One region of the Micromonospora sp. Llam0 genome, then DNA from elsewhere that is predicted to be linked to it. Evidence: predicted binding sites of a transcription regulator. Region 1 holds the regulator's gene; each other region holds the start of a gene.

What was found. The regulator HrcA, encoded in region 1, represses chaperone genes, less so after heat shock. The targets are predictions, from matches to a motif close to GGTTNGCACNCTCNNNNNGAGNGTGCNAACC.
Region 2: the regulator HrcA is predicted to act here: its motif matches at 2,795-2,825, upstream of groES (co-chaperone GroES).
Region 3: the regulator HrcA is predicted to act here: its motif matches at 5,474-5,504, upstream of groL (chaperonin GroEL).

What each region holds. Positions count from the first base shown of each region.
Region 1 covers NZ_RJJY01000001.1:4,123,885-4,134,028, forward strand. The annotation lists gene ybeY (rRNA maturation RNase YbeY) at 1-238, opposite strand, end outside; gene EDC02_RS18025 (PhoH family protein) at 256-1,314, opposite strand; gene EDC02_RS18030 (histidine triad nucleotide-binding protein) at 1,443-1,793, opposite strand; gene EDC02_RS18035 (16S rRNA (uracil(1498)-N(3))-methyltransferase) at 1,864-2,607, opposite strand; gene dnaJ (molecular chaperone DnaJ) at 2,656-3,789, opposite strand; gene hrcA (heat-inducible transcriptional repressor HrcA) at 3,861-4,883, opposite strand; gene EDC02_RS18050 (DUF4870 domain-containing protein) at 5,248-5,817, shown strand; gene hemW (radical SAM family heme chaperone HemW) at 5,873-7,096, opposite strand; gene EDC02_RS18060 (enoyl-CoA hydratase-related protein) at 7,114-7,923, shown strand; gene EDC02_RS18065 (hypothetical protein) at 8,064-8,954, shown strand; gene EDC02_RS18070 (phytanoyl-CoA dioxygenase family protein) at 9,213-10,115, shown strand.
Region 2 covers NZ_RJJY01000002.1:1,175,514-1,185,657, reverse strand. The annotation lists gene EDC02_RS32720 (sugar ABC transporter substrate-binding protein) at 1-743, opposite strand, end outside; gene ybaK (Cys-tRNA(Pro) deacylase) at 1,022-1,501, opposite strand; gene EDC02_RS32710 (class I SAM-dependent methyltransferase) at 1,513-2,748, opposite strand; gene groES (co-chaperone GroES) at 2,959-3,273, shown strand; gene groL (chaperonin GroEL) at 3,390-5,033, shown strand; gene EDC02_RS32695 (molybdopterin-dependent oxidoreductase) at 5,288-6,859, shown strand; gene EDC02_RS32690 (WhiB family transcriptional regulator) at 6,945-7,373, opposite strand; gene EDC02_RS32685 (response regulator transcription factor) at 7,654-8,721, shown strand; gene EDC02_RS32680 (DUF5319 domain-containing protein) at 8,753-9,184, opposite strand; gene guaB (IMP dehydrogenase) at 9,416-10,144, shown strand, end outside.
Region 3 covers NZ_RJJY01000002.1:901,981-912,124, forward strand. The annotation lists gene EDC02_RS31445 (glycerol-3-phosphate dehydrogenase/oxidase) at 1-1,046, opposite strand, end outside; gene EDC02_RS31450 (S8 family serine peptidase) at 1,154-3,565, shown strand; gene groL (chaperonin GroEL) at 3,659-5,281, opposite strand; gene EDC02_RS31460 (cold-shock protein) at 5,774-5,977, opposite strand; gene EDC02_RS31465 (serine hydrolase) at 6,210-7,130, shown strand; gene EDC02_RS31470 (GNAT family N-acetyltransferase) at 7,242-7,781, shown strand; gene paaN (phenylacetic acid degradation protein PaaN) at 7,839-9,515, opposite strand; gene EDC02_RS31480 (GNAT family N-acetyltransferase) at 9,530-10,144, opposite strand, start outside.

The DNA.
Region 1 (10,144 bases):
ACTCGCCCGGACCATGGTCGACGCTGCCCTCGTCCATCGGGAAGGCGAGCACGTCGGTCGGCCCGTCGCCGCCCATCCAGCGGTGGTTGAGCTCGGCCATGTAGTCCTGGTCGACCAGCAGCACCGACAGCTCCGCGAGCGGGTTGACGCCCATCTCGTCCAGCGCGTGACGGGCGACGGCGAGCACCGCGTCGGTGTCGACGTCGACCCCGGACTCGTTGGCGATCTCGATGGACACGTGTCTCTCCCGAAGCTCTATCGGCGCCGGTTCGCCCGGCCACCCTGGGCGGTCCGGCCCTGGACCGCGTGGACGCCCTGATTCTGCTGTGCCTCGCGGTCGGCGTCCCACCGGGCGTACGCGTCGACGATGTCGCTGACCAGCCGGTGACGCACCACGTCGGTGCTGGACAGCTGCGCGAAGTGCACGTCGTCCAGGCCGGTGAGGATGTCCCGCACGGTACGCAGCCCGCTGGAGGTGCCGCCGGGCAGGTCGACCTGGGTGATGTCACCGGTGACCACGATCCGGGAACCGAAGCCGAGCCGGGTCAGGAACATCTTCATCTGCTCGGCCGTGGTGTTCTGCGCCTCGTCGAGGATGATGAAGGCGTCGTTGAGGGTCCGGCCCCGCATGTAGGCCAGCGGCGCGACCTCGATGGTGCCGGCCGCCATCAGCTTCGGGATGGAGTCGGGGTCGAGCATGTCGTGCAGCGCGTCGTAGAGCGGACGCAGGTAGGGGTCGATCTTCTCGTAGAGCGTGCCGGGCAGGAAGCCGAGCCGCTCACCGGCCTCGACCGCCGGCCGGGTCAGGATGATCCGGTTGACCTGCTTGGCCTGCAGTGCCTGCACCGCCTTGGCCATCGCGAGGTAGGTCTTGCCGGTACCCGCGGGGCCGATGCCGAAGACGATGGTGTGCGCGTCGATCGCGTCCACGTACCGCTTCTGACCCAGCGTCTTGGGCCGGATGGTCCGCCCGCGCCGGGAGAGGATGTTGAGGGTGAGCACGTCGGCGGGGCGCTCGCTGCCGCCCTGCGCCAGCATGCCGACGGTACGCCGGACCGCGTCGGTGGTCAGCGTCTCGCCCTTGGCGATGAGCTCGAGCAGCTCGCTGAAGAGCCGCTCGGCCACCGCGTTGTCCGACGGCACACCGGTGATGGTGATCTCGTTGCCGCGTACGTGGACGTCGCTGGCGAGGGACTGCTCAACCAGCCGCAGGATCTCGTCGCCTGCGCCGAGCAGGTTGACCATGATCTGCGGGTCCGGGACGGTGATCCTGGTCTGCACCCGGGCCTGCCCGGGAGGTGGAGTGCCGGTCATGGGTCGGCCTGACGGCCTTTCGCACCTGCTTCCATTTCAGCGCCCCGACCCGGTCGGCCGTGGCGGGCGGACTTGCTGCCATCGTATCCGCTCAACGCCCGGCACAGCGGCTCCATTTCCGCCGGTTGTCAACGGGACAGCATCGGACCGAGCGGCGCCCCGCCGAGCACATGGGCATGCACGTGGAACACCTCCTGACCGGCGTACCGGCCGGTGTTGAAGATCAACCGGAACCCGTCAGCGGCCAGCCCTTCGGCCTGCGCCACCGCGGCCGCCGTGGTCAACAGCTCGCCCGCGACGGCGGGGTCGGCCGCGGCCAGCGCGGCGACGTCGGGATGGTGCTGCTTCGGTATCACCAGCACGTGGGTGGGTGCCTGCGGGTGGAGGTCCCGGAACGCGACCGTGTTGGCCCCGTCGTGCAGCAGGGTGGTCGGCAGTTCCCCGGCGGCGATCCGGCAGAAGACACAGTTGTCGCTCACCCGACGGATGGTAGCGGTGACCGCGGTCCGGCCGGTCCACCGCCGCGCTACCAGCGCCTCAACCACCGCGCTACCAGCGCCCCAGCCGACCGGAGAGCAGCGCGAGTGCCGCGACACCGGCGGTCGACGTCCGCAGCACCGCCGGACCGAGCCGCACCGGTCGGGCTCCGGCGTCGACGAAGGTGGCCAGCTCGGCGTCGTCGATCCCGCCTTCCGGCCCCACCACCAGCAGCACCGACCCGGTGGTCGGCAGGTCGGCGACGGCCAGCCGCTGCTGCGCCGACTCGTGCAGGACGAAGCTGGCGGCCGACGCCGCGCACCGGGCGGCGATCGCGTCGGTGGGCTCGGCCGGCTGCTCGTCGGAGCCGCCGATCACCGGCAGCCACGGTCGGCGGGCCTGTTTGCTGGCTTCCCGCGCGGTGCCGACCCATCGTTGCCGGGCCCGGGCACCACGGTCGTCGCGCCAGCGGGTCACCGAGCGGGCAGCCGCCCACGGGACGATCTCGTCGACCCCGACCTCGGTCATCGCCTGCACCGCCAGCTCGCCCCGGTCGCCCTTGGCGATGCCCTGCGCCACCACCAGCCGGGGATCGGTGGCGCTGACGTACCCGGTGTCGAGGACCCGCAGATCGAGCTGGTGCCGGCCGACGGCCTCGACCACCGCGTCGGCGACGCCGCCGCGCCCGTCGGCGAGCCGCAACCGCTCGCCCGGGCGCAGCCGGACCACCGTGGCGGCGTGGTGGCCCTCCGGCCCGTCGAGGGTGTGGGTCGGCCCGGTCGGCAGGCACTCGACGAGAAACAGTGGGGCGCTCACCTCGGATCGGTTCTCCGCTGCTGCTCGCTGGTCGGGCCGGGCGGCGGGTCAGCCGTGGCCGTTGAACGCGTCGCGCATCCGGGAGAAGAACCCGCCCTGCTTGGTCAGCTCGGCGACCTCCTCGCCCCGGGCCTTGGCGAACTCGCGCAGCGCCCGCTCCTGCTCGGCGTCGAGCTTGGTGGGGGTACGCACGTCGAGGTGCACGTAGAGGTCGCCACGGCCGGTGCCGCGCAGATGCGGCACGCCGCGCCCGCGCAGCCGCAGGGTGGCACCGGGCTGGGTGCCCGGCTTGACGTCCACCGGCTCGTCGCTGTCCAGTGTCCGGATGGTCAGCCGGGTGCCGAGCGCCGCGGCGGTCATCGGCACGGTGACCCGGCAGTGCAGGTCGTCACCCTTGCGGGAGTAGACGTCGTGCGGCCGCTCGTGGATCTCGACGTACAGGTCACCGGCGGTGCCCCCGCCCGGCCCGACCTCGCCCTGCTGGGCCAACCGGATCCGCATCCCGTCCTCCACCCCGGCGGGGATCTTGACGGTCAGCGAACGTCGGGTCCGGACCCGGCCGTCACCGGAACAGGTGGCGCAGGGATGCGGGATGACGGTGCCGTAGCCCTGGCAGGCCACGCAGGGCCGGGACGAGACCACCTGGCCGAGGAAGGTCCGTTGCACGGACTGGACCTCGCCGCGCCCGCCGCACGCCTCGCAGGTCGCCAGGTGGGTGCCGGCCGCGGTGCCCGCGCCGGAGCATGTGGTGCAGATCACCGCGGTGTCGACGGTGATCGGTGCTTCCACGCCGAACGCGGTGTCGGTCAGATCGAGCTCCAGGCGCAGGATCGCGTCGGCGCCGGGGCGGGTCCGCGACCGGGGCCCACGGGAGCCGGCCGCCGCCCCGAAGAAGGCGTCCATGATGTCCTGGAAGCCGACGAAGGGCCCGGCCCCGCCGGGGCCGCCGCCGGGCGCGCCGCCGGGTGCCAACGGGTCGCCACCGAGATCGACGATCTGCCGCTTCTGGTCGTCGGAGAGCACCTCGTACGCGGCATTGATGTCCTTGAACTTGTCAGCCGCCACCGGATCCGGATTGACGTCCGGATGGTACTGCCGGGCCAACTTGCGGTAGGCCCGCTTGATGTCGTCAGCGGAGGCGTCCCGGCTCACGCCGAGAATCCCGTAGTAGTCCTTGGCCACTGCGTCTGGTGTCCTCATGTGTCAGTCTCGCATGTGCAGTTCGCCGGGTCGTTTTTGATCCTGCCCGCCGGTCAGTTCTGCGCCAGCAGATCGCCGACGTAGCGTGCCACGGCGCGAACCGTGGCGATGGTGCCGGGGTAGTCCATCCGGGTGGGCCCCAGCACGCCGAGGCCACCGACGATGACGGTGCCCGGACCGTAACCGGTGCTGACCACGGATGCGGCCCGCAGGTTGTCGATCTCGTTCTCGTCGCCGATGCGGACCCGCAGGGTGCTCGGCTCCACCTCGCCGATCAGCTTGAGCAGGACGACCTCCTCCTCCAGTGCCTCCAGTATCGGGCGCAGGGAGCCCTGGAAGTCGAGTAGTCCCCCTCTGGTCAGGTTAGCCGTCCCGGCCAGCGCGATGCGTTCCTCGTGCCGCTCGACCAACGTCTCCAGCAGGACCGTCGAGAGCGTGGTCATCGCCGGTCGCAGGTCCGATGGCGCCTCGTCGACCAACGCCTGGACCAACGGCGGGGTGTCGGAGAGCCGACAGCCGTCGAGCTTCTCGTTGGCCAGCCGACGCAGATCGGTCACGTCGTCGGCGCTGATCGGGGCCGGCAGCTCCACCAGCCGCTGTTCGACCCGGCCGGTGTCGACGATCAGGACCAGCATCAGCCGGGTGGTCGAGATCGGCACCAGCTCCAGGTGCCGTACCGACGACCGGGACAGGCTCGGGTACTGCACCACCGCGACCTGGCGGGTGAGCTGGGCGAGCAACCGGACGGTGCGGTGCACGACGTCGTCGAGGTCGACGGCGCCGGCGAGGAAGCGTTCGATCGCCCTGCGCTCCGCCGGGCTGAGGGGTTTCACCCGGGACAGCCGGTCGACGAACAACCGGTAGCCACGGTCGGTCGGGACCCGCCCGGCGCTGGTGTGCGGCTGCCGGATGTAGCCCTCTTCCTCCAGCACCGCCATGTCGTTACGCACGGTCGCCGGTGACACCCCGAGCTGGTGCCGCTCGACCAGCGCCTTGCTGCCGACCGGCTCCTGGGTGGCGACGTAGTCCTCGACGATCGCCCGGAGCACGTCGAGTTTGCGGTCGTCGAGACCCATCCGCACCTCCTCCGCTGGCACCTGTCGGACCGGTCCGAGGCTACGGCCCCGGCCGTCGCGGCGGCCGGTGGGTGGCCGGACCGACGACGGACGCCCCTGCTGGCACTCGCCGGTTGTGAGTGCCAGCATACGTCGATCGGGCCGGGCCGGGCCGGCGATGATCAATTCGCCGGGCGGGGGCGTACCGGGCGATATGTCACCAAGTGCACTCCTTCGGGTCGGATCCGCCGTCCGGCGGGCCCCGCAAGGCCGGCCAGCCAACCCCGCGCAAGCCGACCGACCAGCGGAGACGGCCTGCCCGGACGGGAAAATCGTCGGCGGGGCTAACTGGCGCGGCTTGATCCGTCCCCCTACCGTGTCGGGCATGACTGAACCACCTCGCCCACCAGGGGAGAACGGTCCCGGCGGCATGCCGCAGGACCCCAACTCCCCGCCGCCACCTCCAGCGTCCTACTCGATGCCGGGCGAGGCCTCCTCTCCCGGATACCCCCCGCCGCCCGGCGGCGCGAGCCCGCCCCCCGGCGGATACCCCCCGCCCGGCGGTTTCCCGCCCGGCGGTCCGGCGTACGGAGGTCAACCCCCGTCCGGCTACGCCACCAACGACGACAAGACCTGGGCGCTGGTCGCCCACTTCGGTGGCGCCCTGGGCGCGTTCATCAGCTTCGGACCGCTCGGCTTCGTCGGCCCGCTGATCGCCTACCTGGTCAAGGGTCAGCAGTCACCGGCCGTACGGGCGCACGCGCTGGCCGCGCTCAACTTCCAGATTCTCTGGTCGGCCATCGCCTTCGTGCTGCTCTTCGTCAGCTGGTGCCTGCTGTTCATCCCCAGCCTGGTGGTGTTCGCCATCCAGATCATCTTCGGGATCATCGCGGGCGTGAAGGCCAACGAGGGGACGCTGTACAAGTACCCGATGTCCGCCAACTTCATCAAGTGACACCGCTCGCCCCCGGATCCGTACCGGCTCCGGGGGCGTCACCGGTGGCGGCGGTTCACGGCAGCAGGTCCCGGACGACCGCGTCGGCCAGCAGCCGGCCGCGCAGGGTCAGCACCGCCTGCCCGGCGGCGAGCGCGCCGGGGTCGAGCAGCCCGTCGTCGCCGGCCCGCTCGGCCGCGACCCGGCCGGCCGGATCCAGTCGCGCCAGCGGCAGCCCACTGGCCAGCCGCAGCCGCAGCATCACCTCTTCGACCTGCTGCTCGGTGCCGGTGAGCAGTTCCCGGCCGTGGCCGGGCGAGCGTCCGGCGGCCAGCCGCTCGGCGTACGACCGGGGATGCCGCACGTTCCACCAGCGGACCCCGCCGACGTGGCTGTGTGCCCCCGGCCCGAGACCCCACCAGTCGCCGCCGGTCCAGTACAGCAGGTTGTGCCGGCACCGGCCGACGTCCGACCGGGCCCAGTTCGACACCTCGTACCAGTCGAATCCGGCGCCGCTCAGCGCCGATTCGGCGGCGAGGTAGCGGTCGGCGGCGACGTCGTCGTCGGGGTACGGCAGTTCGCCGCGCCGCATCCTGGCCGCCAACCGGGTGCCGTCCTCGACGATCAGCGCGTACGCGCTGACGTGGTCGACACCGGCCGCCACCACCGCCGCCAGCGACTCGTCGAAATCCGCCGCGCTCTCCCCCGGCGTACCGTAGATCAGATCGAGATTGACGTGCTCGAACCCGGCCTCCCGGGCCTCCCGGGCGGCGGTGACCGCGCGGCCCGGCGCGTGCCGGCGGTCCAGCACGGCGAGCACCGTCGCTGCGGTCGACTGCATGCCGAGCGACACCCTGGTGTAGCCGGCGGCCCGCAGCGCCCGCAGCGACGCCGGGGTCACCGACTCCGGATTGGCCTCGGTGGTGACCTCCGCGTCGGCGGCCAGCCCCCAGGTGGCGTCGATCGCGTCGAGCAGCCGGGCCAGCGCGTCGGCCGGCAGCAGGCTCGGCGTGCCGCCGCCGACGAAGACCGTGTCCACCTGCCGTGGCGGGCGGTCGGCCAGGACCTTCGCGGCCAGTTCCAGCTCGCCCAGCACGGCGTCCAGGTACTCGCCGACCGGCGCGCTGCCGCCGAGTTCGGCAGGTGTGTACGTGTTGAAGTCGCAGTAGCCGCAGCGGCTGGCGCAGAACGGCACGTGCAGGTAGACCCCGAAACCGCGCTGGCCGCTGCGGGCGAGCGCGGACGGCGGCAACGCCCCGTCGGCGGGCACCGGCGTACCGGCGGGTGGTGCTCCTGGCATGGGACTAGTGTGCCGGCATGGATGAGCCCCGACCCACCAGGTCCGCGCAGCCACTGATCCGTACGGCCACCGCCGCCGGGATCACCACCCTGACCCTGGACAGCCCGGGCAACCGCAACGCGCTGTCCACCCCGCTGATGACCGAACTGCTCGCCGGCCTGGCCGAGGCGGTCGCCGCCCCGCAGGTCCGGGTGGTGGTGCTGAGCCACACCGGGCCGGTCTTCTGCTCCGGTGCCGACCTGAAGGAGACCGCCGAGGCGTACGCGACCCGACAGGTGCCGGTCGGGATGCTCGGCGACGTACTCGCGGCGCTCTGGGAGTGCCCCAAGCCGGTGGTGGCCCGGGTCGGTGGCCCGGCCCGGGCCGGCGGGCTGGGGCTGATCGCCGCGGCCGACATCGCGATCTGCGACGCGGCGGCCACCTTCGCCTTCACCGAGGTACGGCTCGGAGTGGTCCCGGCGGTGATCTCCGCCACCGTGCTGCGCCGGCTGCAGCCGCGGGCAGCGGCGCAGCTGTACCTCACCGGTGAACTGTTCGATGGTGCCCGGGCGGAGCAGATCGGTCTGGTCAGCGCCGCCGTACCGGCCGGGGAGCTGGACGCCGCGGTGACGGCGAGCTGTGCCGCACTGGTCCGGGGTGCTCCGGGCGCCCTGGCCGGCACCAAGCAGCTGCTCCGGCGCACCCCGGCGGCGGACATCCGGGCCGAGACGGCCGAGCTGCGCGAGCTCTCCACCGAATACTTCCTCTCCGACGAGGGCCGCGAGGGCGTACGGGCGTTCCGCGACAAACGCGACCCGAGCTGGCTGCCCGGCGGTGACCACGGATAGTCGCCCCGAAACGGGGTATCTGCGGCGTACGGGGTCGAGGCGTACGGCGTAAGGGCCGGGTACGGCAAGCGCGGGACCCTCTCCCGCTGGACGACACAACCGTCCCTGGTGTACCAAAGGTCCCAGCAACACGCGTGGGGGTGACGGTGCGGGCTAGGACGGTGCTGGTGCTGGTCGCCGTGCTGGCGGCGATCGCCCTGTTGGGCGGAGTCGGCCTGGGCCGGTGGATCGGCGATTTCGCGTTGCCCGAGGGCTGGCGGGGCTGCACCGTCGAGCTGCCCGAGTCCATGCCGGGGGCGGGCGACAGCCAACTGCGTCGGGTGTCGCTCGATCCGGAGCAGATGGCGAACGCCGCCACGATCGCGGCGATCGGGGTGCAGCGCGGGCTGGCGCCCCGTGCCGTGGTGGTAGCGCTGGCGACCGGGTTTCAGGAGTCCAAGCTGCGCAACCTGACCGGCGGGGACCGGGACTCGGTCGGGTTGTTCCAGCAGCGCCCCAGCCAGGGGTGGGGCACGGTCGAGCAGATCCGCGACACCAGGTACGCGACGAACGCGTTCTACGCCGGCCTGGAACGAATCCGGGGTTGGCAGGACATGCGGGTCACCGACGCCGCGCAGGCCGTCCAGCGGTCGGCCTTCCCCGAGGCGTACGAGAAGTGGACCGACGAGTCGCAGGTGCTCACCGCTGCGCTGCTCGGCGAGGCCACCGGCGCGGTCGCCTGCACGGTGACCCAGGATCCGGTGATGCGGGGTGCCGAGGCGACGGCGGCGCTCACCGACGGTCTGCGGCTGGACTGGGGCGGCCTGGAGTCACTGCTGCCGGTACCCACCACGCCGTCACTGAGCGTTCCGGCGGAGAACGCGCAGGCCGGGTGGCGATATGCGCACTGGCTCGTTTCCCATGCCACTGATCATGGCGTCAAAAGGGTCACGTTCGGCGATCAGGAATGGACCGCGGAAGGCGGCAGTTGGTCGTCGATTTCCGGCAGTGAGATCGAGACCGGGCGGGTGATGGCGGAGGTCTTCACCTGACGTCGACAATCGGCCTCCAGGTTGCATATCTTAACCGACAGTTAGCGCAACATACGGCAAATTATGCAATACGGACATTTCGCACGGCAGACCTGTACCGAAAGTGCGCACCCCGACACCTCACGTGCGATCGGCTGTGGCCGACCACACGGCCCGCAATTTGCTGACAATCGGCCCGGGCGGGCCGGCCGAGAGGCGGGCTAGGATCGGCATCCGCCAGGCCCGAAAGGGGCGCACCACCGACAGGACGGGACAGCTGTGTTCGATTACGGCGGGCGGACCGGTTACGAAGCGATCAGCGACATCGACCGCAAGGAGTTCCACGAGCAGGGCTTCCTCCTGCTGCGCAACGTGCTGACCGAGGACCACCGGGCGGCGCTCGAGGCCGCGGTCGACCGGGTGTACGCCGAGGAGAAGGCCGCCGGCAAGACCACCGCCGACGGCACCCTGCATCTGCTGGGCTTCCTGGACCGCGACGAACTCTTCGGCGACCTGCTCACCCATCCGATCGCGTTCCCGTACATGTGGGGGCTGGCCGGTTGGAACATCTACACCCACCACAACCACCTCGACGTCACCCCACCGGCGCTGGAGCCGGAGAAGCCGTACTGGGGGTGGCACCAGGACGGCTACCGGCAGAACTCCGACCCGGAGACGATGGACCCGAACCTGCCCCGGCCGATGTTCTCGCTGAAGGTGGCCTACGTCCTGTCCGACCTGTCGGAGACCGGCCGCGGCGCCACCAAGGTGATCCCCGGCAGCCACCTGCGCAACTCGCTGCCCCGCCCGGCCGACCTCACCGTGCACAACCCGGATCCCGAAGGCACGGTCGAGATCACCGCGAACCCGGGCGACGCGTTCATCTTCGACCGCCGGCAGTGGCACTCCCGGTCGACCAACCTGTCCACGATCACCCGCAAGATGCTGTTCATCGGGTACACGTACCGCTGGATCCGCCCGTTGGACGAGTTGCATGTCGACAAGGACCGCCAGTGGTGGGCGAACCGGACGCCGGTGCAGCGACAACTGCTCGGCGAAGGCACCCATACCGCGAACTACTGGGGCATCAACTGGGACGGCTACATCGACGACGAGATCCCGCTCCGTAAGGAACTCAAGGAGCGCGGGCTGCTCGACCGCAGCATCCCCTGGCTGCGCTGACCCGCGACAACCGGGTCCGTCGTCGGCGT
Region 2 (10,144 bases), on a different contig from region 1:
TTGAGCACCGAGATCGCCGCGTTGCCGAGGGTGTCGTTGGCGGCCAGCACACCGTCGATCTCGCCGCCGGTCTGGGTCAGCATCTGCTCGAACAGCGTGGCGGCCTGGGCGCCGTCCCAGTCCGGCACCCAGCGGTCCGGGCCCTTGACGTATTCGCCGGACTCGTACAGCGGGTCGAGCACGCCGTCGTAGCCGTTCTTGAACAGGGTGGCGTTGTTGTCGGTCTCGGAGCCGTTGAGGGTGGCGATGGTCGGCTCTTCCACGCCGGCGTCGGTCAGGCACTTGACCAGACCTTCGCCCTGCAGTTGGCCGACGGCCTCGTTGTCGAAGCTCACGTAGTACTCGGCGGAGCCGCCCAGGGTCAGCCGGTCGTAGTCGATGGTGGCGACGCCCTGCTGCTTGGCCTTGTCCAGCACGGCCTTGCCGGTGCCGGAGTCCAGGTTGACGATCATCAGGACGGTGGCCCCGTCGGTGATCATCTGGTCGGCGAGGGTCTGGAACTGGGCCTTGTCGCCCTGGGCGTTCTGGATGGTGGCCTGCACGCCGGCGGCGTCGAACGCCTCCTGCAGGAAGCGCCGGTCGGCGGTCTCCCAGCGGTCGGAGGAGGCGCTGTCCGGCAGGATCACGCCGATCTTCGGGGTGGGCGTGTCACCGCTGTCGGTGCCGGTGTCGCTGCTACAGGCGGTCAGGCCGCCGGCGAGCAGGACGCCAGCGGCGGCGGTGCTGAGGATCCCTCTGCGCATCGCTCGGGTCCTTTCGAAGGGTGATGTTTCGCGTACAAGGGGTTGGTGCTGGTGCGTGTCGTGCGGTATCAGGTGTGGCTCGCGCGGCGCTGATGGGCTCCGGAGACCCGGCCGGCGACGGCAACGGCCTGGGGCTGGGCTGGGCCGTCACAGTTTTGTTGTGTCCGGCAACGTATTAGGAGTGTGGCGCCGAGCACAAGACCGCTGACGTCACCAGTTTTGTTGCCCGCGATAACAATTCAGCAACGTGGCGGACATCTGCCCGTCGACTGACCGGATCAGTGGGTAGCGATCGGGGCGAACCGGGCGTCGGCCACCGCTGCCAGATCGCCCGGAGTGATACTCAGCTGCAACCCGCGACGGCCGGCCGAGACGTACACCTCGGCGAACCGCTGCGCCGAGGCGTCCAGCACCGTCGGCAGGCGTTTACGCTGCCCGATCGGGCTGATCCCACCCCGGACGTACCCGGTGGTCCGCTCGGCGAGCACCCGGTCGGCGAGCACCGCGCGCTTACCACCGAGCGCCACCGCGAAGGCCTTCAGGCCCAGCTCCCCGGTGACCGGCACGACACCGACGGCGAGTGCCCCGTCGACCTGCGCCACCAGCGTCTTGAAGACCTGCTCGGCGGCGACGCCGAGGGCGGCCGCGACCGCCGCGCCGTAGTCCGGGGTGTCCGGCGAGACCCGGTACGGGTGCAGTTGGAAGGTGATCCGCCGCTTGGTCAGCAGCGTCGTCGCCGGGGTCGCGGTACCTGCCATGCCGCGCGACGTTACCGGCCTGGTGCCTCCACCGGGTGGGCGAGCAGCGCCGTCGGGGCGCCGGCCACCCGGGTCAGCACCAGGCTCGCCGCCACGCCGGCTCCGGCGGCGGTACGCAGCCGCAGGTCACGCCGCAACTGGGCGGGGTCGAGCGGGGAACCGCGTTTGAGGATCTCCAGCCGCGTGACACCGCGTTCGCGCAGCAACGCCCGCAGCCGCTTCAGCGAGAACGGCAGCACGTCGGTGATCTCCAGACATCGGCCGTACGGCGTGTCGGTCGGCGTGTCGGCGTAGACGTAGGCGATCGACCCGTCGGCGAGGGTGCCGCCGACGGTCGCGGCGAACGCGGCGACCAGGTGCGAGCGGACCACCGCCCCGTCCGGGTCGTACAGGTAACGCCGGACCGGGCCGACGTCGACCGGCTCGTCGCCGTCGCCGACCAGGTCCGTGGCCGGCCGTCCGGCACGCAGCAGGGTGGCCCGGCGCGGGGCGTCGGCCAGCGGGCCGCACCAGAACGCCGCCTCGACCACCTCCCGGTCGACGCTGACCCACTCGGCCTCGGCTCCCGGCGGGATCAGCGCGTGGTCGATGCCCGGCGCCACCTTGAGCACGGTCCGCGGCACCCGGGCGACCAGCGACCGGACGAAGTCCCAGGACGGGGAGTAGCTGTCCGGGTCGAAGGTGCGCCGACCGCTGCCGGTACGGCGGGCCGGGTCGCAGAAGACCGCGTCGTAGCCGGAGACGTCGACTCCGGTGGCGTCGGCGCAGACCACGTCGACCAGGTCGGCCAGCCCGGTCGCCGCTGCGTTGGCGGCGGCGATCGCGGCGGTGCCCGGGTCGGCCTCCACCGCGTACACCCGGATGCCGGCCCGGGCGGCGGCGAGGGTGTCCGCGCCGAGACCGCAACCCAGGTCGGCGAGGTGGCGCACCCCGGCGGCGCGCAACCGGGCGGCGCGCCGGTCGGCGACCACCGACCGGGTGGCCTGCTCCAGGCCGGCGCGGGTGAAGAACATCCGGTCGGCGGCCGGGCCGAACTTGCCGGTCGCGCGGGCGCGCAGCGCGGCCTGGGTGAGCGCTGCGGTCGCGAGCGGTGCCGGCACCCCGGCGGTACGCAGCGCGGTCGCCGCCGCGAGGGGATCCGCCCCGCCCGACGCGGCCAGCACCTCGCCTGCGGTGACCAGCGCGGCCGCGCCTTCCGGGGCACGCAGGGCGGCCAGTTCGTCCGGGTGCACCGCGACATTGTCCATGCTCGGCCATCGGGCTAGCACTCCGCACAGGCGACTGCTAATCTGCGGTTAGCACTCTCGGGTCGAGGGTGCCAGCCCACCGGCTCCCGCCGGTGAGCGAAACGCCAGGCGGTCCGGCACCCGCGACGACGGATCCGCCCGGTGGACATGAGGCAGATTGACGCCGGTTACCCACGTGGCCGGCACCAAAACCAGATACCCCAGGAGGGTATGCCCGTGACTACCGCGACCAAGGTTGCGATCAAGCCGCTCGAGGACCGGATCCTGGTCCAGGCGAACGAGGCTGAGACCACCACGGCGTCGGGCATCGTGATCCCCGACACCGCCAAGGAGAAGCCGCAGGAGGGCACCGTCCTCGCTGTCGGCCCCGGCCGCGTCGACGACAAGGGCAACCGGATCCCGGTTGACGTCAACGTCGGCGACACGGTCATCTACTCGAAGTACGGCGGCACCGAGGTCAAGTACGCCGGCGAGGAGTACCTGGTGCTCTCCGCCCGCGACGTCCTCGCGGTCATCGAGAAGTGACCTACTGCCAGTGCTGAACGCCCCGAAGCCCCAGCCGGGGCTTCGGGGCGTCGCCCGTCGGCCGGAGCCCGGCAGCCGCCGGCCGGCCGACGGCTAGTGCCTGTGAAGGGAATGTCATGGCGAAGATCCTGAGTTTCTCGGACGACGCCCGGCACCTCTTGGAGCACGGCGTCAACACGCTCGCGGACACGGTCAAGGTCACCCTCGGCCCGCGCGGGCGCAACGTCGTGCTGGACAAGAAGTTCGGCGCTCCGACGATCACCAACGATGGCGTGACCATCGCCAAGGAGATCGAGCTCACCAACCCGTACGAGAACCTCGGTGCGCAGCTGGTCAAGGAGGTGGCGACGAAGACCAACGACGTCGCCGGCGACGGGACCACCACCGCCACCGTGCTCGCCCAGGCGATGGTCCGTGAAGGTCTGCGCAACGTCGCCGCCGGGACCAACCCGGCCGGCCTCAAGCGCGGCATCGACGCGGCCGCGCAGAAGGTCTCCGAATCGCTGCTGGCCAAGGCGGCGGACGTGGCCGACAAGGGCTCGATCGCGCAGGTCGCGACGATCTCGGCCCAGGACGCCACGATCGGCGAGCTGATCGCCGAGGCGATGGAGCGGGTCGGCCGCGACGGCGTGATCACCGTCGAGGAAGGCTCCACCCTGGCCACCGAGCTGGAGGTCACCGAGGGCCTGCAGTTCGACAAGGGCTTCATCTCCCCGCACTTCGTCACCGACGCCGAAGCGCAGGAGGCGGTCCTCGAGGACGCGTACATCCTGATCACCACCCAGAAGATCTCCTCGATCGAGGAGCTGCTGCCGCTGCTGGAGAAGATCGTCCAGGACAGCAAGCCGCTGCTGATCGTCGCCGAGGACGTCGACGGGCAGGCGCTGTCCACCCTGGTGGTCAACGCCGTACGTAAGACCGTGAAGATCTGTGCGGTCAAGGCCCCCGGCTTCGGCGACCGGCGCAAGGCGATGCTGCAGGACATGGCGATCCTGACCGGCGCCGAGCTGATCGCCCCGGAGTTGGGCTACAAGCTCGACGCGGTCGGGCTGGAGTCGCTGGGCCGGGCCCGGCGGATCGTGGTCGACAAGGACACCACCACGGTGGTCGACGGCGCCGGCAACGACTCCGAGGTCGCCGACCGGGTCACCCAGATCCGCAAGGAGATCGACGCGTCCGACTCGGACTGGGACCGGGAGAAGCTCGCCGAGCGGCTGGCCAAGCTCTCCGGCGGCATCGCGGTGATCAAGGCCGGGGCCGCCACCGAGGTCGAGATGAAGGAGCGCAAGCACCGCATCGAGGACGCCATCGCCGCGACCAAGGCCGCGGTCGAGGAGGGCACCATCCCCGGCGGCGGCGCGGCGCTGAGCCAGATCGCCGCCGTGCTCGACGACGACCTCGGCTTCGACGGCGACGAGAAGGTCGGCGTCTCGGTGGTCCGCAAGGCGCTGCACGAGCCGCTGCGGTGGATCGCCCAGAACGCCGGCTACGACGGGTACGTGGTGGTCGGCAAGGTGCTCGAAGGCGACTGGGGCCACGGGCTCAACGCCGCCACCGGTGAGTACGTCGATCTCGCCCGGGCCGGCATCATCGACCCGGTGAAGGTGACCCGCAACGCGGTCAGCAACGCCGCGTCGATCGCCGGGCTGCTGCTCACCACCGAGAGCCTGGTGGTGGAGAAGCCGGAGAAGGCCGAGCCGGCCGCCGGCGGTCACAGTCACGACCACGGGCACGGCCACCAGCACGGTCCCGGTTTCTGACCGGAAGCTCCACCTGTTCCACCTGTTCCACCTGCGCCACCTGGATCCGCGTGATCAGTACGGCCGAGGGTGCATTCCGCCCGAGGTTTCTGATCACGCGGATTCTGCGTATCGTCGGCGGTATACCTACGCGCCGTCGACCCGTACGGTGCCGGACAGATGGGCTGGACGCGATGAGGGCGGAGCCGACGGTGCCGGACGCGACAGGGCCGGAGCCGACCGGGCCAGCTGCGCAGACCGAACCGCCGGGCCGCCTGCCCGGGCCGCTCGCAGCGCTCGCCGGCGTGGCCGCGGCCGCACTCGCCCTGGGCCTGGCCGAGCTGATCGCCGTCGCCACCGGCGCCCGCTCGGCACCGCTGGTCGCGGTCGGCGGGGTGGTCGTCGACACCGTCCCCGAGCCGCTGAAACAGTTCGCCATCGACGTGTTCGGCGTACACGACAAGACCGCGCTGCTGATCGGCACCGGCGTACTGCTCGCCGGGTTCGCGGCCGTCATCGGGATGCTGGCCGCCCGCCGGCTGGCCGTCGGCTTCGTCGGCGTCGCGGTTTTCGGCGTGGTCGGCGCGGTGGCCGCGCTCACCCGGCCCGGCGCCGGGCCGGCCGCCGTCCTGCCGGCGGTGATCGGCGCGTCCGCCGCCGCGTTGCTGCTCTGGGCGCTGCTCGCCGGCCCGCTGCGGCCGGCCGCCGCCGCGTCGCCTGCCTCGTCTGCCTCGTCTGCCTCGTCTGCCGAGCCGGTACCGGTTCGGCCCGGCGCCGGCACCGCCGACCGGCGACGGTTCCTGTCCAGCGTCGGCGTGTCGGTCGGCGCCGCCCTGGTCACCGGTGCCGGCGGTCGCTGGCTGGCGCAACGCCGGGGGGTGGCCACCGCCAGGTCCGCCGTGACACTGCCCGCCCCGGTCGCCGCCGCGCCGCCGCTGCCGTTCGGTGTGGACCCGGCGGCACCGGGGCTGAGCCGGTACGTCACCACGAACCGTGACTTCTACCGGATCGACACCGCGCTGGTCGTGCCCCAGGTCGACCCGGACGAATGGCAGCTGCGGATCCACGGCCGGGTGACCAACCCGATCACCCTGAGCTACGCCGACCTGCTCGGGATGGAGCTGGTGGAGCGGTACGTCACGCTGGCCTGTGTCTCGAACGAGGTGGGCGGGAACCTCATCGGCAACGCCCGCTGGCTCGGCGTACCGGTGCGGGACCTGCTGGTCGAGGCGGGCCCGCTGCCCGGAGCCGACCAGGTCGTCGGCCGGTCCGTCGACGGCTGGACCTGCGGCACCCCGACCGAGGCGCTGCTGGACGGGCGGGACGCGCTGCTCGCGGTCGGGATGAACGGTCAACCACTGCCGGTCGAGCACGGTTTCCCGGTCCGCATGGTGGTGCCCGGCCTCTACGGGTACGTCTCCGCCTGCAAGTGGGTCACCGAGCTGGAGTTGACCAGCTTCGCCGACTTCGACGCGTACTGGGTGCCGCGCGGCTGGGCGGCGCAGGGCCCGATCAAGACCCAGTCCCGGATCGACACCCCCCGGATCCGCACCGAGTTGTCCGCCGGCACCGTACCGGTGGCCGGGGTGGCGTGGGCCCCGCACCGGGGCATCAGCGGCGTCGAGGTACGGGTGGACGACGGCCCCTGGCAGCCGGCCGAGCTGGCCCCGGCGGTCTCGGCGGACACCTGGGTGCAGTGGGTCTGGCAGTGGCCGGCGACCTCGGGTGAGCACCTGCTGCAGGTCCGGGCCACCGACGGGACCGGCGCCACCCAGCCCGAACTGCGCCAACCTGTTGCCCCGGACGGGGCGACAGGTTGGCACTCGGTCCGCGTAACAGTCCAGTAGGGACATTTGAGCCGGCGGCCCCGCGGCCGAGGTCGTGGCCGAGGTAGTAGCCGCGCGGCCGTGGTTCAGGCGGCAGTCGCCGGGGTCAGGCGGCGGTGGCCGAGTCCGCCGGCTGCGGCCTGACGGCGGTCGATTCCGGCCGGCGCTGGGCCGGCACGGTCGACTTGTGCGGCCGGCCCAGCCGGGCCTCCAGCCGTTGCACGTCGACCCGGCCGCCGTGGCGGTCGGCGAGGTCCTCCCAGCCGAGGGCGAGCAGCCGGAGTCGTTCCGACTCGCTGAAGCCGCCCCACACCCCGTACGGCTCGCGGACCGACAGGGCGTGCGCGGCGCACTCCGCCCGGACCGGGCAGGTCCGGCAGACCGCCTTGGCGCCCGACTCCCGACGGTTGCGTGACGACCCCCGCTCACCGTCGGGGTGGAAGAACTGGGCGCTGTCCCGGCCACGGCAGGCACCGAGGATCTGCCACTCCCATAGGTCGACGATCGGTCCGGGCAGTCGGCGTACATCCGACATCTGCACCCCTCCTTCCGCGCGGCTCCCGCGGACACTTCGTGGTAGGACCGGGCGGCCGGCCGCGCAAGCGCTCCGGTCCTTCGTGTCACCGGGGTACCCGGGAGTCCCACTGCTCAATCACCCGTGCCGGAACGTGCGGGAACACCCGGGTCGGAACCTGCGCGTGATAGCCGGTCGGCGACGTGGCCACCGGTCCTGAACTTTCATCTTTTTTCGTGGCAAAGCGCATGAGCGAGCGTGCCTCGCGTGATCTGCTGCTGGCGGGAGAGGGGAGTCACAAGTGCGCAAGGTGCTCGTGTGTGTACGAACAGTAGTTGCAGCTCAGAACATCACCGCCGCCGCCGCCCGGCTCGGTCTCTCCGCCGCAGTACGCACAGCGGTCTCTGAACCGGAGGTGATGCTGCGGCTCGCCGAACGCCCAGCGGAGATCGTACTCGCCGACACCGCCCTAGCCCGTCCAGACAGCGCCAGCTTCACCCGCCGGGTGCTGGCCCGCTCGCCAGGCAGCGTGATCGTGCTGTTCGGCGGGGAGGACCCGCAGGTGGCGTCGGCCGCGCTGGCCGCCGGCGCCCGCGGGCTGCTGCGCGGCACCGACGACCTGGTCACCGCCGTGGCGAAGACCCTGCTGCTGCTCGCTGCGCCGGGTCGCCGTACGCCGGCACTGCTGACCGAGCAGTCAGCGGCCGCCCCGGCCCCGGCGGTGACCGCCACCATCGGTGCCGCTGGCGCGGCGACTCACCACCCCGGGGCTGCCGCCGCTGGCGCGGCGACTCACCACCCCGGGGGCGCCGCCGCTGGTACCGACTCCGCCGGACGAGCGGTCACCGGCGCCGCCGCAGAGCCAGCGGCTGCGGCTGCTGCCGGTGCGGACCCGGCCACCGGTCCGACCGTGGTGCCGAACCAACGCGACGACGCGGCCGCGGCGGCACCGGCCGCCGACACCGCCGACGCACCGGCACCCGTCCCGCACCCCGACGGCGCGGTGACTCGGGGGACGGACTCCGGCATCGCCCCGGCGGATGGCACCGCCCCGACCGGCAGCGCACCCAATGGCACCGCCCCGACCGGCAGCGCACCTGATCGCAGCGTGTCGCACGGTACCGGGCCGGACGGCGCCCAGCCGTCGGACGGTCGAGTCACCGCGCTACGCCGGATCGGGCTCACCGAACGCGAACTTCAGGTGCTGCGCGGGATGGCGGAAGGCAAGAGCAACGGCGAGATCGGCCGTGACCTGTTCGTCTCGGAGGACACCGTCAAGACCCACGCGCGGCGACTGTTCCGCAAGCTCGGCGCACGGGACCGGGCGCACGCGGTGGCCACCGGATTCCGTACCGGACTGGTCGCCTGACCGACCTTAGCCCGGCCGGCCCTGACTGGCCTTAGCCCGGCCGGCCCGGGTCGTCGGCCGGCCGGTCCTGGTCGTCGTCCGCCTCGTCCCGCAGGGTGTCGTGCACGCCGTCGGCGTACCCCCGCGCGTACTCCCAGCTCACGTAGTGGTCCGGGTCGGGGTTGAAGGCCGGCTCGTGCACCCTCGGCCGGCCGGAGTCGAGCAGGTGGCGCAGGTTGCCGCGCAGCAGGTCCCAGTCGAAGTAGTGCGGCTCCCGGCAGTCCTCGCAGTCGATCACCAGCCCGCGGATCCCGACCGCGCCGAGCAGCGCCCGGTAGACCTCCAGGTCGGCGAGGTCCTCCAACACGTCCTGCCGTTCGGCGGGCGTCAACGAGTCCGGCTCGCCGGCCTCGGTGGGATCCTCCAGCCCGGCTGCCGGATCGGCGGGGTCGCCGCTGAACGGATCGATCGGCTCTTCGTGCACCCCTCCACCGTAGTCCCATCCGTACCGGCTGCGCGGGCCCCACCCGGTCCGGCCCGCCGCGCAGGTGGCGCGCCCGGCCGGCCCGGCGGTGGGTACGATGAACCATCGCACCGCAAGACGGGGCGAGCCGGTCAACCGCCACCCACACCGGGCCGCCTGCCGACCCGGCACCCGGACATCAGCCGCCGCCGGCATCAGGCGAACCGTCCGACCAGCTCAGGGGAAGAAGTCGTGGAAAACTCGCCCACCCAGCAGCCCGTCGCCGACAGCACCGCCAACGGCGGTCACGTGCCCCCGGTCCCCGCCGCGTTCGGCGGCCACGTGCCGGAGATGCCCGCCGGGTCGGCCCGGGCGGTGCCGCTCGGGTTGACCTTCGACGACGTGCTGCTGCAGCCCGCCGAGTCGGACGTCATCCCGAGCCGGGTCAACACGGTGACCTCGATGACCCGCAACGTGCGACTGTCCGTACCGCTGCTGTCCAGCGCGATGGACACGGTGACCGAGGCGCGGATGGCGATCGCGATGGCCCGGCAGGGCGGCATCGGCGTACTGCACCGCAACCTCTCCGCCGACGACCAGGCGATCCAGGTCGACCTGGTGAAGCGCTCCGAGGCTGGCATGATCACCAACCCGGTGACCTGCGGCCCGGACGACACGCTGCGGCACGTCGACACGCTGTGCGGCCGGTACCGCATCTCCGGTGTCCCGGTCGTCGACGAGCGGGGTGCCCTGGTCGGCATCATCACCAACCGCGACATGCGGTTCGAGACCGACCAGAGCCGCCCGGTACGCGACCTGATGACCTCGATGCCGCTGGTCACCGCCCCGGTCGGGGTGGCCAAGGCGGACGCGCTGGCCCTGCTGCGCCAGCACAAGGTGGAGAAGCTGCCCCTGGTCGACGACGCCGGCCGACTGCGCGGGCTGATCACCGTGAAGGACTTCACCAAGAGCGAGCAGTAC
Region 3 (10,144 bases), on a different contig from region 1:
TCGAGCAGGTAGCCGATGTCACGCTCGGAGGCGGCCGGGTGGGCGCGGTCGAGCCGCCAGTCGGTGTCCGTGGTGCCGATGATCCAGTGCCCGCCCCAGGGCAGCACGAACAGCACCGAGGTGGCGGTACGCAGGATCAGCCCGGCCTCGCCGGTGATCGCCGACCGGGGCACCACCAGATGCACGCCCTTGGACGCGCGTACCCGCAGACCGGGCCGGACCCCGACGTCGCCGAGCATCCGCGACACGTCGTCGCTCCACACCCCGGTGGCCGCGATGACGGTACGGGCGCGTACCTCGAATTCGGCGTCCGGGTCGCCGGGCCGGGCCTCCATGTCCCGGACCCGCACCCCGGTCACCTCGCGGGCCTGGCGCAGCAGGCCGACGGCGCGGGCGCTGGTCACCACGGCCGCGCCGAGGCTGGCCGCGGTCCGCGCCAGGGTGACCACCAGGCGGGCGTCGTCGACCTGACCGTCGTAGTAGCGCACGGCACCGGCGACGACGTCCGACCGCAGGCTGGGGAAGACCCGCCGGGCGCCTTCGCGGGACAGGTGCCGGTGCAGCGGCATCCCCCGGCCGCCGCCGAACACCCCGGCGAACGCGTCGTACGCGGCGACGCCGGTGCCGTAGTAGGCCCGCCGCCAGACCCGGCCGGGCAGCGCCCGTGGCCCGTTGGTGCCGCCCTGCGGCAGCGGAACCAGGATCGGCACCGGCCGGACCAGGTGCGGGGCGATCCGGGTGGCCAGCAGCCCACGTTCGGTCAACGCCTCGTGCACCAGCCCGAATTCGAGCTGCTCCAGGTAGCGCAGCCCGCCGTGGATCAGTTTGCTGGACCGGCTGGACGTGCCGGCGGCAAAGTCGCGGGCCTCGACCAGTGCCACCTTGAGGCCGCGGGACGCGGCGTCGAGCGCGGCGCCCGCGCCGGTCGCCCCACCTCCGATCACCAGTACGTCGAACCGCTCGCCTCGGAGACGGCGCAGATCGGCGGCACGGCGGGTCACGGACAGCTGGCCGGCTGCGTACCGGGAGACGGCAGGGTCACGCACCTCTCCACCGTATCCGGCCGCCTATGGTGGCGGACATGACGCAGCCGCCCGGTCATCCCGGCTACCTGTATCCCGGTCAGCCCTACCCGCCGCAGCCGCCCTACCCGATGCAGCCGCCCGCCGGCAGCGTGCCGCCGTCGGCCAGCGTGTGGCCGACGGTCGCCGCCGTGGCGATCGCGATCTGGTCGGTCGGTGTGACGGTGTTCGCGCAGACCGGCGGCTGGCTGACCGACCAGGTCCTGCTGGCCAGTGGGCTGCCCACCCCGGCGGTGGTCTGGCCGCTGATCGCGTTCGGCAACGCGCTGCTGGTCGGCGTGCCCACCATGCTGCTGGCGCTGGTGCCCCGGTCACCGGCGGTGCGGGCGACCGGCCGGGCCTGGCTGGTCGCCGCGTTCGCACTCGCCGGTTTCGGGCTGCTGCGGGCCGTACCGACCGTCCACCACGAGCTGTACCTGGCCGCGCTCACCGTGCTCGCCGCCGCCGGCGCCGCCGGGCTGCGGGCGCTACGGCGCAGGGCCGAGCCGAACGAGGCCGAGCCGGGGCCGGTTCAGTCAGGCAAGGCGGACCGGACGGCCGCCGTCCTGCTCGCCGTCGCGGCCGGGCTGGTCCTGCTGCTGCCCTGGTGGTGGGTCGGTGCGCTGGGCGGCGCGGTGGAGACGGCACTCGCCGTCGCCGCGGCGGCCGCGATCGGCTGGTACGCCGCCGAACTGCTGCCCCGGCGGTTCTGGACGGCGATCGGTGCCGGCCCGCAGGGACGCTCGGCGGTGCGCACCATCCTGCTCGGCGGAACGGTGGCCGGAGTCGGGCTGCTGCTGCTCGCCGCCGGCGTCGGTCAACCCGGCGGGCAGCTGGCCGCGATCCTGGTGCTGCCGCCGATCGCCTACGCGGCCGCGGCGATCAGCTGGGCCGCCGACCGGTCCGGCGCGCCGGTCGGCGTACTGGCCGGGCTGTCCGTCGCCGGACCGCTGGCCCTGCTCGACCCGGAAGAGGTCTCGCTGCTCCTGGCCATCGGCCGTGACCTGCCGTTCTGGGCGGCGGTCGGTGCCGGCGTCGGGCTGGCGCTGGCGCTCGCGTTGGGCCTCGGCCTCGGCTTCGGTCTCGGTTGGCGGCCGTCGGGTCGACCACCGCGACTGGCGGGTCGGCCACTGCGGTGGGTGGCGGCGGCCACCGTCGCGGTGCTGGCGGTGGCCGGTGCCGCCGTGCACCTCGCCGTCGGGCAGCCGGGACTGCACGGCGAACGGCTGTTCGTGGTGCTGCGGGAACAGGCCGACCTGGCCGACGTGCCGCGCGACACCGGGCCGCAGGCCCGCGACGAACGGGTCCGTACGGTCTTCCAACGGCTGGTCGACACCGCCGAGGCCAGCCAGGCCGACCTGCGCGACGACCTGGACCGGTGGGGGCTGTCCTACACGCCGTACTACCTGGTCAACGCGATCGAGGTGGATGCCGGGCCGGCGCTGCGGCCCTGGCTGACCCGGCGGGACGACGTCGACCGGGTGCTGATCAGCCAGCAGCTGCGGCCGTTGCCGGCCACGGTCGAGCCCGAACGGGGCGATCAGCCCGCTCCGGGTACCCCGCCGTGGAACATCACCATGCTCGGCGCCGAACGGGTCTGGACGGAGCTCGGCGTCGACGGCGCCGGCATCGTCGTCGGCGCCTCGGACTCCGGAGTGGACGGCGACCATCCGGCGCTCGCGGACGGGTTCCGGGGCGGCGACGACTCCTGGTTCGACCCGTGGAACGGCACCGGTACGCCGACCGACAACAACGGGCATGGCACCCACACGCTCGGCTCGGCCGTCGGTGACACCCCGATCGGGGTCGCGCCGGGCGCGTCCTGGGTCGGCTGTGTCAACCTGGACCGTAACCTGGGCAACCCGGCACGCTACCTGGACTGCCTGCAGTTCATGCTGGCCCCGTTCCCGACCGGGGGCGACCCGTTCGCCGACGGGCGACCGGAACGCGCGCCGCACGTGCTCACCAACTCCTGGGGCTGCCCGGAGCTGGAAGGCTGCGACCTGGGTTCGTTGCGGCCGGCCACCGAGGCGCTGGCCGCCGCCGGGCTGATGATGGTGGCCGCCGCCGGCAACACCGGCCCGTTCTGCAGCTCGGTCGACGACCCGCCGGCCCCGTACACCGATGTGCTGACCGTCGGCGCGGTGGACGCCGACCGGGAGGTCACCGACTTCTCCAGCCGGGGCCCGGCGCCGGACGGCACCGTCAAGCCGGACCTGGTGGCACCGGGCGCCGATGTGCTGTCGGCGATGCCGGGCGGCGGGTACGCGGCGCTGGACGGTACGTCGATGGCGACCCCGCAGGTGGCCGGGGTGGTGGCGCTGCTGTGGTCGGCGCAACCGGAGCTGATCGGTGATCTGGACGGCACGGCGCGGATACTGCGGCAGACCGCAGCCGAGGCCGGCACCGGGGGCGGTGACACCTGCGGTGACCCGGCGAACCTCACCGGCGCCGGCCTGGTCGACGCGTACGCGGCGGTGCGGGCCGCCCGGTCCGGCGGCTGATCGGCACGCGGGTGGCAAACGCCGCAGGGCGGTTACCGGGAAGCTGCCCGGTAACCGCCCTGCGGTCTTGTCGCTACTGCGGCGTGGCTGGACTCAGAAGTCCATCTCGCCGCCGCCCGGCGCACCCGCCGGAGCCGGGTTCTTCTCCGGCTTGTCCGCCACCACGGCCTCGGTGGTCAGGAACAGCGCCGCGATCGACGAGGCGTTCTGCAGCGCCGACCGGGTCACCTTGGCCGGGTCGATGATGCCCGCCTGCAGCAGGTCCACGTAGTCGCCGTTGGCGGCGTTGAGGCCGTGGCCGGCCTCCAGGTTGCGGACCTTCTCCACCACGACGCCGCCTTCGAGGCCGGCGTTGACGGCGATCTGCCGCAGCGGGGCGTCCAGCGCGATCTTCACGATCTGCGCGCCGGTCGCCTCGTCGCCGACCAGGTCGAGCTTGTCGAAGGCGGTCTTGCCGGCCTGCACCAGGGCGACGCCACCACCGGGGACGATGCCCTCCTCGACGGCCGCCTTGGCGTTGCGCACCGCGTCCTCGATGCGGTGCTTGCGCTCCTTGAGCTCCACCTCGGTGGCCGCGCCGACCTTGATCACCGCGACGCCGCCGGCCAGCTTGGCCAGCCGCTCCTGCAGCTTCTCGCGGTCGTAGTCGGAGTCGCTCTTCTCGATCTCGGCCCGGATCTGGTTGACCCGGCCCTGGATCTGCTCGGCGTCGCCGGCACCGTCGACGACCGTGGTCTCGTCCTTGGTCACCTGGACCTTGCGGGCCCGGCCCAGCATGTCGATGGTCACCGCGTCGAGCTTCAGGCCGAGCTCCTCGCTGACGACCTGGCCGCCGGTGAGGATCGAGATGTCGGTCAGCATCGCCTTGCGGCGGTCACCGAAGCCGGGAGCCTTGACGGCAACCGACTTGAAGGTGCCGCGCACCTTGTTGACGATCAGGGTGGCCAGCGCCTCGCCCTCGACGTCCTCGGCGATGATCAGCAGCGGCTTGCCCGACTGCATGATCTTCTCCAGGATCGGGAGCAGGTCCTTGACCGAGGAGATCTTGCTGTTGACGATCAGGATGTAGGGGTCGTCGAGGACGGCCTCCATCCGCTCCGGGTCGGTCCAGAAGTAGGGCGAGATGTAGCCCTTGTCGAAGCGCATACCCTCGGTGAGCTCCAGCTCCAGGCCGAAGGTGTTGCTCTCCTCGACGGTGATGACGCCTTCCTTGCCGACCTTGTCCATCGCCTCGGCGATGATCTCGCCGACGCTGGAGTCACCGGCGGAGATCGACGCGGTGGACGCGATCTGCTCCTTGGTCTCCACGTCCTTGGCGAGCTTGCTCAGCTCCTCCGCGACGCTGGACACGGCGGCCTCGATGCCCCGCTTCAGGGCCATCGGGTTCGCGCCGGCCGCCACGTTGCGCAGGCCCTCGCGGACCAGGGCCTGGGCCAGGACGGTCGCCGTCGTCGTGCCGTCACCGGCCACGTCGTCGGTCTTCTTGGCGACCTCCTTGACCAGCTCGGCGCCGATCTTCTCGTACGGGTCCTCGAGCTCGATCTCCTTGGCGATGCTCACACCATCGTTGGTGATGGTGGGGGCGCCCCACTTCTTTTCGAGCACGACGTTGCGGCCCTTCGGGCCCAGCGTCACCTTGACGGCGTCGGCGAGGGTGTTCATGCCCCGCTCGAGACCGCGGCGCGCCTCTTCGTCGAACGCGATCATCTTGGCCATACGGCGTTGTCCTCCTGGACGCTCGCAGCACCGGAGCCGGTCAGCTCCGCCATGCCGCCTGCTCTACGCACCTTCGGACGTCACTACCTGGCGACAGTGACGTCCGCCGGCCGGGCCGGATAGCCCGCGACGACCGGCCATCTCCGTCACCCCGCGGAAGCGGAACGACGGCGGTGGCCCCACCGCCCCGACCTTTGGCACTCCCGGTTGGCGAGTGCCAATCCTTGTTTAGCACTCTCCCCTGTCGAGTGCAAGCGAACAGCAACTTGCCGGCCCGACGTCACCCGTCGGGCCGCACGGCCGCAGACTGCGGTCACGGTCAAGATCAGGTGGGCAGGATCGCCGGGCGGCGAGACGATGAAAGGCGCCGGCTCCACGAGGAGAACCGACGCCTTGCGGGTACGCAGACCTGTGTCGAGCTATCAGATACGTCGCCGTCCGGTCGGGCGGCCGCACCGGCCACCGGACGCGCAGTTGGCCAGCAGTGTGTGACTAGGCGATGACCCGGACCCTCTCCGCCTGAGGACCCTTCTGCCCCTGAGCGATCTCGAACTCGACGCGCTGCCCGTCGTCGAGCGCCTTGTAGCCGTCCATCTCGATCGCGGAGAAGTGGACGAAGACGTCCTGACCCCCGTCGACCGCGATGAAACCGTAGCCCTTCTCGCTGTTGAACCACTTCACGGTGCCCTGCGCCACGGTACTTCCTCACTTCTGTCGTGCCGGGCCTCTGCCGGCCCTCTGGTCGGCGTGTTCGCCGGCCGGAGCCACCGATCGGACTCCCGTGCGGGTGCCCGACTACAGCAGCCGGAATCGCACGCTACACGAGGCCGGACGGCACCGCACTACCCCAAAAGGGGACATTAACCCCCGGTCAAGTCTCTCTGGCACCACATTTCGTTGACCACGTGTGTCCCGTACACCGCAGAACGTGAAGCCCGGACGGCATCGCGCACCTGGCAGCCGGGCCGTCCGACGGTCGGACCGCACCGCGCCCCGGCACGACCGCGCCCGCCAACGCCGCCCGGCGGCCGCCGCCGTCGGACTGCTCATCGTGCTGTCGGCGTTCACCGGCGGCCTGCCCGGCGACGCCGGCAAACCACCGCCGCGCGAGCCGGGCTGGACCGTCGCCGACCACGACCACCACCAGCGCAGCGTGTTGCTGCGTGCCGGCACCGTGCCGGCACCGACCGACGGATTCTTCTCCTGGGCGGCGCTGAACCGGCGTACCGGGCTGATCACCGGGTCGCCGAACTTCGCCGCGCAGAGCGACACCATGTCGTTGATCAAGGTGTGGCTGGCCGCCGACGACCTGCGCCGCGCCGACGAGCAGGGCCACATGCTCCGGACACCCCAGCTGGCCCAGCTGTCGTCGATCATCCGGGACAGCGACAATCCCGGCGCGGACGCCACCTACGACCGGGTCGGTGGCCGGGAGTCCATCGAGCGGATGGTACGGCTCTGCGGACTGACCGACTCGGCCCCAGAGCGCGACCTGTGGAGCAACACGGTCGTCTCCGCCCGCGATCTGACCAGGCTGGGGCGCTGCCTCGCCGACGGACGGGCGGCCGGGCCGCAGTGGACGCCGTGGCTGCTGTCCGAGATGCGCGCCGTCCGCGGTGAGGGCGACTTCGGCCCGCGGGACGCGCTCACCCCCGAGTACGCGGCCACCATCGCCATCAAGAACGGCTGGCTGCTGCGCGACGAGGACGGGCTCTGGCACGTCAGCTGCCTCGCGATCGGGGAGACCTGGGTGATCGGCGCGCTGGCCCGCTACCCCGGACGGCACGGGCTCGACCACGGTGTCGACTACTGCCGGCAGCTCGGCACCGCCCTGCTGCTGGTGGCGTGACCTGGTAGAAACTGGCGGCGGGCCGATAGCGCTGGTGGCGTGACCGGCGCGGGCCGGGCCGAAGGCGGGATTCCGGTTGTCGGCCGGGCCGCGCCGGGTGAGCATGCCGGCATGGGAACTGGGACCGACACCGACCACGTCGTACCGTCGGTAGCCGCAGTCCGGCGGATCCGGGCCGACGACGCCGCCCGGATGCGGGCGCTGCGACTGGAGATGCTCGCCGATTCGCCGTTGGCGTTCATCGAACGGCTCGCCGACGCGGCGGCCCGCCCGCTGCACGAGTACGCCGAGCGGGCGGCCCGGTCCGCCGTCGGTGACCTGATCGCCCAGTTCGTGGCCGAGACCGGGCCGACAACGTTCGTGGCGCACGCGGGAGCACACGTCTGGCGCGACGACCCGTCGGTGTCCGTTCTGTTCGCCGTCTACATCAGCCCGGCCTGGCGCGGCCGGAACCTGCTCGCCGAACTGGTCGACGCGGTGGCCGCCTGGTCACGCGCGGCCGGGCGGCCGGAGCTGATACTGGAGGTGGTGGTCGGCAACGACCGGGCGGTACGGGCGTACCAGCGGCTCGGCTTCACCGACACTGGCGTGCGCCTGCCGCACCCGACCCGGCCGGACCTGACCGAGTTGCAGATGCGCCGGCCGGCGTGACCGGCGAGCCGACCCCGGCCCGGCTCATCAGCCGGGCCGGTCGGCAACCACAGTGGGTCAGACGTGCCGGCGGGACTGGACGATCCGGAACCGGCCGGCGACGTACGCGCCGTCGGTCAACGCCGAGTTCGCGGCGGCGTTGGCACCGCTGGCGTGGAAGTCGGAGAAGGCCGCCGACTGGTTGACGAACACGCCGCCGGTGAGATTCGCCGACAGGTGCACACCGACGTCCAGCGCGGCGGCCTCCACGTCGGCGAGCACCCGCTGGTCGGTCGAGTAGACGCCGGCGGTGAGCGCGCCGCGGGCGGCGACCGTACGCCGGAAGATCTCGACGCTGCGCTCGGTGGACGCGGTGGCGACGACGAAGGTGACCGGCCCGAACCACTCCCGGCCGTAGACGTCGTCGGCGTCCGCGTCGAGCTTGACGACCAGCGGGGTACGCACCACCGCGTCCGGGTACGCCGGGTGGCTGATCTCCCGCGACTCCAGCACCGGTTCGCCGAGCTTGGCGGCTGCGGCGAGCCGGTCGAGGACCGCGTCGTCGACGATCGCGCCGATGAGCTCGACCGCCCGGGCCGGGTCGCCGGTCAGTTTGCCGATCGCGGCGGCGATGCCACCGGCCACCTCGTCCGGGCTCTTGCGCCCCTGATCGGTTTCGATGCCGCCAGCCGGCACCAGGATGTTCTGCGGGGTGGTGCACATCTGTCCGCTGTAGAGTGACAGGGAAAAGGCGATGTTGCGGCACATGCCGGCGAAGTCGGCCGTGGAGTCGACGACGATCGTGTTGACGCCGGCCTTCTCGGTGTAGACGGTGGCCTGACGGGCGTTGGCCTCCAGCCAGTCGCCGTACTCGGTGGAGCCGGTGAAGTCGATGATGCGCACCTCGGGGCGGCCGGCGAGGACGGTCGCCAGCCGCTCGCCCGGCGCCTCGGCGGCGAGCTGCACCAGGTCGGGGTCGAAGCCGGCCTCGCTGAGCACCTCGCGGGCGTAGCGGACGGTGATGGCCAGCGGCAGCACCGCGCCGGGGTGCGGCTTGACCAGCACCGGGTTCCCGGTGACCAGGGAGGCGAACAGCCCCGGGTAGGAGTTCCAGGTCGGGAAGGTGTGGCAGCCGACCACCAGGGCGACGCCGCGCGGCACCACGTGGAACGTCTTGGTCATCCGCAGTGGTTCGCCGCGGCCGGCCGGCTTCTCCCAGCCGGCGGTGCGCGGGTGGCGGGTCATCTCGGCGTACGCGTAGGCGACGGCTTCCAGCGCACGGTCCAGCGCGTGCGTACCGCCGGCCTGGAACGCCATCACGAACGCCTGACCGGTGGTGAACTGCACCGCGTTGGCCAGCTCGAAGCTGTGCGCGTGCAGCCGGGCGAGGATCTCCAGACAGACGCCGGCCCGGCTACGCGGGCCGGCGTCACGCCAGCCGGGCAACGCGGCCCGGGCGGCGGTGATCAGCTGGTCGACGTCGGCACGGGGGTACCGGACGTCGAGTTCGATGCCGAACGGGCTGTCGTCGGTGGCGACCGGGGCGCCGGTGGCGGTGGGCTGGTCGAGGGGAAAGTCCTTGCCGAGGTAGGCGCGGAACGCCGCCGCGCCCTCGGCGGCGGCGTGTTCGCCGTAGATCCGCGGGCTCGGCGACTCGGGGTAGGCCGACCAGTAGTCCCGTTCGGCGATCGCGGTCAGCGCCCGGGCCAGGGTGTCGGCGTGCGTGACGTACAGCGGGTGCGGGGTCTCCGTCATGCCGTCATCATGCCTCAGATGGTCTGCTGCCAGTTCTGCCAGATGTCGACCGCGCGGAAGCCGATCGCCTCGTTGATGGCGATCATGTGCTGGTTGCTGTCGGCGTTCCAGGTGTCGATCACCCGCAGCGCCGGTTCGTGGCGCAGCGTGAACCGCAGGTTCTCGATTTTGACGATGGTGCCCAGCCGGTGGCCGCGATGGTCCGGGTCGACGATGGTGATCTGCTGGTACGCGTGCCAGTCCGGCTCGGCCTGGCGGGTGATGTTGCTCCAGGCGACGATCCGGCCGCTGTCCAGGTGCCGGGTCACCGCGTGGTAGCTACGGAACCCGGCCGCTGACCGTGCCAGGTCCACTTCGTGGATCCGGTCGGCGTCGACCTTCTCCGGCTCCCATTCCAGGTCACCCATTGGCGAGTCGGTCACCAGCCGTCCGTCCAGGTAGGCGAGATCGGCGCGGTACTCCGGCGGGCAGTGCCCGACCCAGGTCGCCAACTCGTAGCCGGGGGCGCGGCGCCAGCTGTCGGCGAGCATCACGTCGAGCGCAGGCTGGTCGACGGTGTCGATGTCGAGTCGGCGGCGCGCGTCGACCAGGGCCGATTTGGCGCCCATGGCGTGGGCGAAGGCGGTCGG